2 regions of the Caenimonas terrae genome follow, and region 1 is predicted to be linked to the other one. Evidence: riboswitches for the same ligand, from Rfam matches in the RefSeq annotation. Region 1 holds a riboswitch; the other holds the start of a gene.
What was found. A riboswitch is a leader RNA that binds a small molecule or an ion and turns the genes downstream of it on or off. The one in region 1 is predicted to bind S-adenosylhomocysteine.
Positions count from the first base shown of each region.

Region 2: it holds a riboswitch for S-adenosylhomocysteine, as region 1 does, so the genes downstream of both, ahcY (adenosylhomocysteinase) here and metH (methionine synthase) in region 1, are expected to answer to the same signal.

Region 1 is NZ_JBHSMF010000002.1:637,409-639,795, forward strand. Features, by position in the region: gene metH (methionine synthase) at 1-1,121, opposite strand, end outside; S-adenosyl-L-homocysteine riboswitch at 1,162-1,239, opposite strand; gene ACFPOE_RS03110 (hypothetical protein) at 1,274-1,558, shown strand; gene ACFPOE_RS03115 (PA4780 family RIO1-like protein kinase) at 1,681-2,387, opposite strand, start outside.
Region 2 is NZ_JBHSMF010000015.1:134,058-136,444, forward strand. Features, by position in the region: gene ACFPOE_RS22580 (ATP-dependent DNA ligase) at 1-961, opposite strand, end outside; S-adenosyl-L-homocysteine riboswitch at 1,044-1,114, shown strand; gene ahcY (adenosylhomocysteinase) at 1,189-2,387, shown strand, end outside.

The DNA of each region.
Region 1 (2,387 bases):
ACGATGTTCATGCCTGCCATCAGCGGGCCTTCGATCACGTGCAGCGGCCGCCCGCCCCTGGCCAGGACGGCCTGGTAGGCCTCCTCGGTGTCCTCGACGATGAAGTCGGTGATGCCGGAGACGAGCGCGTGCGACAGGCGCTGTTCCACCGTGCCGGCGCGCCATTCGTTCTTCTTCGATTCGTCCTTGGCGCCGCTCTTGGCGGTCTCGGCAATCTCCACCAGCCGCTCGCCGGCGTCGGGGCGGCGGTTCAGCACCACGTCCTCGACCCGCTCGCGCAGCTCCGGCTCCAGTTCGTCGTAGACGCCGACCATGCCGGCGTTGACGATGCCCATGTCCATGCCAGCCTGGATTGCGTGATACAGGAACACGGTGTGGATCGCTTCGCGCACCGGGTCGTTGCCGCGGAACGAGAAGCTCACGTTGGACACGCCGCCCGAGACCTTGGCGCCGGGCAGGTTGGCCTTGATCCAGCGGGTGGCGTTGATGAAGTCCACCGCGTAGTTGTTGTGCTCCTCGATGCCGGTGGCGATGGCGAAGATGTTGGGGTCGAAGATGATGTCCTCGGGCGGGAAGTCCACCTCGTCCACCAGGATGCGGTAGGCCCGTTCGCAGATCTCGACCTTGCGCTGGTAGGTGTCGGCCTGGCCCTTCTCGTCGAAGGCCATCACCACGGCGGCCGCGCCATAGCGCTTGACCAGGCCGGCCTGGCGCTTGAACTCCGCCACCCCCTCCTTCATCGAGATCGAGTTGACGATGCCCTTGCCCTGGATGCAGCGCAGGCCGGCCTCGATCACTTCCCACTTGGAGGAGTCCACCATGATCGGCACCCGCGCGATGTCGGGCTCGCTGGCGATCAGGTTGAGGAAGCGCACCATGGCCGCCTTGCTGTCCAGCATGGCTTCGTCCATGTTGATGTCGATCACCTGGGCGCCGTTTTCCACCTGCTGCCGGGCGACGGCCAGCGCTTCCTCGAACTGGCCGTTGAGGATCATGCGGGCGAAGGCCTTGGAGCCCGTCACATTGGTGCGCTCGCCGATGTTCACGAACAGGCTGCCCGCGGCGATGTTGACAGGCTCGAGGCCCGAGAGTTTCATGGAGGGAACTGGTACATCCGGCATGGGCTCACCTGGGTTTCGTCCGGCCGTGGCCGGGTTGACGACGAGGTGAGCGCGGTTGCATCCCCCAAGCCTGACGGGCCGGGCCTGGCGGCCGGTCGCTGCAGCGCTCCTTGGGTTGCCCCGATTTTAATGCAGCGGGGGACAATGGCGGCGTGAGCACTTTCCTGACCATCCTGCTGTATGTCCTGGCCGCCACCATCCTGCTGGCCTTCATCTACACCCTGAAGTCGCTGCGGCTGCAGAACCGGTTCAAGCGGCTCGGCCCGCTGCGCGGCCGCGGCCTCGACGAGATCGTCAAGTTCGCCGGCCAGCCGTCGCACCGCGGCCGGCTGGACACCCACCGCGAGGTGCTGGAGTGGCGGCGGGTGGGATTCCACGTCGCGCTGCTGTTCACCGACGGCGTTTGCGAGGGTGTGGAGAACGTGCCGGCGCCCTAGCCGGCGCCGTCTGGCACGGAAATACCGTCGATCAGGAAGAAGCTTCGATGCTGCTTCCCTGTTGACGGTATTTGAGCCGCGGCGAAAGGTCCCGATGCCGGGTCGATGCCCGGCATGACGCGTCAGGCCTGCATCCGCACCCGCCGCGCGACTTCCTCGTCGCGGGCGGCGTCAATCTCGCGCATCACGCCGCTGAGGTCCACGCTGCCCTGCTGCCGCTGGAAGCGGCCGGTGAGGACCGTGTCGGTATCGAGCAGGCCGGCCTGGTAGAGCTGCCACAGCTCCGGGCCGTACTGGGTGGCGAGCAGCTCGGGCGCGAACTGGCCGAAGAAATCGCGCAGGTTGGCGACGTCGCGCAGCAGCATGCGCGGCGCGTGGTTGTTGCCGGCGGCGTCGATCGCCTGCGGCAGGTCGATGATCACCGGGCCGTCGGCCGCCAGCAGGATGTTGAACTCCGACAGGTCGCCGTGGACCACGCCGGCGCACAGCATGCGCACCACTTCCTTGAGCAGCGACCCGTGGTGGGCCCGCGCCTCCTCCGGCGTGAAGCCCACGTCGTTGAGCCGCGGCGCGGCGTCGCCCAGGGCATCCGTCACCAGCTCCATCAGCAGCACGCCGTCCCAGAAGTTGTGCGGCTTGGGCACCCGCACCCCGGCCGCGGCCAGCCGGTACAGCGCGTCGACCTCGGCGCTCTGCCAGGCGGCCTCCGCCGCCTGCCGGCCGAACTTGGTGCCCTTGGCCATGGCGCGCGCCTGGCGCGAGTTCTTCACCTTGCGGTTCTCGGTGTAATCCACGGCCTGGCGGAAGCTGCGCTGCGTCGCCTCCTTGT
Region 2 (2,387 bases), on a different contig from region 1:
GGTCACCCTGCAGATGGTCGTACTTGACCTCGCAGACCCGTTCGGGCCGCACCGGCTCCCAGCTCAGGTCCTTGCCGGCGCTCCAGCGCGACTTCGCGCCCGGCATGCGGTCGGCGTCGCCGGCTGCGGCGGTCGCCCAGTCCTTCCACGGGTGATCCTGCATCGCGTTCTTGCGCAGGTGCTCCAGTTCGTCGGCCAGCTGCCGCCGCATCTCCATGGTGAAGGCCGAGGTCACGCCCACGTGCTGCAGCACGCCGGCGTCGTTGTACAGGCCCAGCAGCAGCGAGCCGACGGCGTCGCGCGTTTCCTTGTACCAGCGAAAGCCGGCCACCACGCAATCCGCGGTGCGCGCATGCTTGATCTTGAACATGGCCCGCTTGCCGGGCTGGTAGGGCGCATCGGCCGGCTTGGCCATCACGCCGTCCAGGCCGGCGCCCTCGAAGCGCACCAGCCAGTCGGCTGCGGTAGCGCGGTCCTGCGTCATCGGCGTGAGGTACACCGGCGGCCTGACCGAGCCGAGCAGCTGCTCCAGCCGCGTGCGCCGCTCGCTTTGCGGCAGCGCCATCACGCTCTTGCCGCCGGCGGCGATCAGGTCGAAGGCGATGAAGGAGGCGGGCGTTTCCTGCGCCAGCCGGGCCACCCGCGAAGCGGCCGGGTGCAGTCGCTGCTGCAGGGCGTCGAAGTCCAGCCCGCCGCCGGTGGCGACGACGATCTCGCCGTCGATCACGCAGCCGCGCGGCAGGAGCTCGCCCAGCGCCTTGGCCAGCTCGGGAAAGTAGCGGTCCAGCGGCCGCAGGTCGCGGCTCTGGATCACCACTTCGCCGGCCTTGCGGAACACGATGGCGCGAAAGCCGTCCCATTTCGGCTCGAACAGGAAGCCTTCCCCATTCGGGAGCTCGTCGGCCACCTTGGCCAGCATGGGCTCGATCGGGGGCGAGAGAACGGTTGAGGTAGTAGCCATGGAGAATTTTTACCGGTCTTCGTGCCCAGCGGTGCAGGCGGCGTTCCTGCGGCCGGGTCATCCGTTTTCCTATAAAATCCAGCCATCCGAGGAGCGTTGCAGCGCCGCAAAGGCGTGAGGCTCGGGTTCCATCCGCAACGACGCTCGCCCACGTTTCCGTGTGGTGAGCCTCCAATCTCCCCCTGAAGCGTGGTCCGTGGACCAGTCTTATTGCCGAAAGAGGAAACATGAACGCCGTTCTCAAGACCACCGCCCCTGCCGACACCGCCATCGCCGACATCTCGCTGGCCGCCTGGGGCCGCAAGGAAATCCGCATCGCCGAAACCGAGATGCCCGGGCTGATGTCCATCCGCTCGGAATACGCCAAGAGCCAGCCCCTGAAGGGTGCGCGCATCACCGGCTCGCTGCACATGACGATCCAGACCGCGGTCCTGATCGAGACGCTGCAGGCCCTGGGCGCCAATGTGCGCTGGGCTTCCTGCAACATCTTCTCGACCCAGGACCACGCCGCTGCCGCCATCGCCGCCGGCGGCACGCCGGTGTTCGCCGTCAAGGGCGAGTCGCTGGAAGACTATTGGGATTACACCCACCGCATCTTCGACTTCGGCGCCAAGGGCGCGGCCGGCGAAGGCCCCAACATGATCCTGGACGACGGCGGCGACGCCACCCTGCTGATGCACCTGGGCCAGCGCGCCGAGAAGGATGCCTCCCTGGTTGCCGGCAACGGCGGCAGCGAGGAAGAGCGCATCCTGTTCGCCGCCATCCGCAAGAAGCTGGGCGAGGACTCGACCTGGTACAGCCGCAAGGCCAAGGAAATCATCGGCGTCACCGAAGAGACCACCACCGGCGTGCACCGCCTCAACGAGATGTCGGCCAAGGGCACGCTGCTGTTCCGCGCCATCAACGTCAACGACTCGGTGACCAAGAGCAAGTTCGACAACCTGTACGGCTGCCGCGAATCGCTGGTGGACGGCATCAAGCGCGCCACCGACGTGATGATCGCCGGCAAGGTCGCCTGCGTGGCCGGTTACGGCGACGTCGGCAAGGGTTCGGCCCAGGCCCTGCGCGCGCTGTCGGCCCAGGTCTGGGTGACCGAGATCGACCCGATCAACGCCCTGCAGGCCGCGATGGAAGGCTACAAGGTCGTGACCATGGAATATGCCGCCGACAAGGCCGACATCTTCGTGACCACCACCGGCAACAAGAGCGTGATCCGCCACGAGCACATGGCCGCCATGAAGGACCAGGCGATCGTCTGCAACATCGGCCACTTCGACAACGAGATCGACGTCGCCTCGATCGAGAAGTACGAGTGGGAAGAGATCAAGCCGCAGGTGGACCACATCACCTTCCCGGACGGCAAGAAGATCATCCTGCTGGCCAAGGGGCGGCTCGTGAACCTGGGCTGCGGCACCGGCCACCCCAG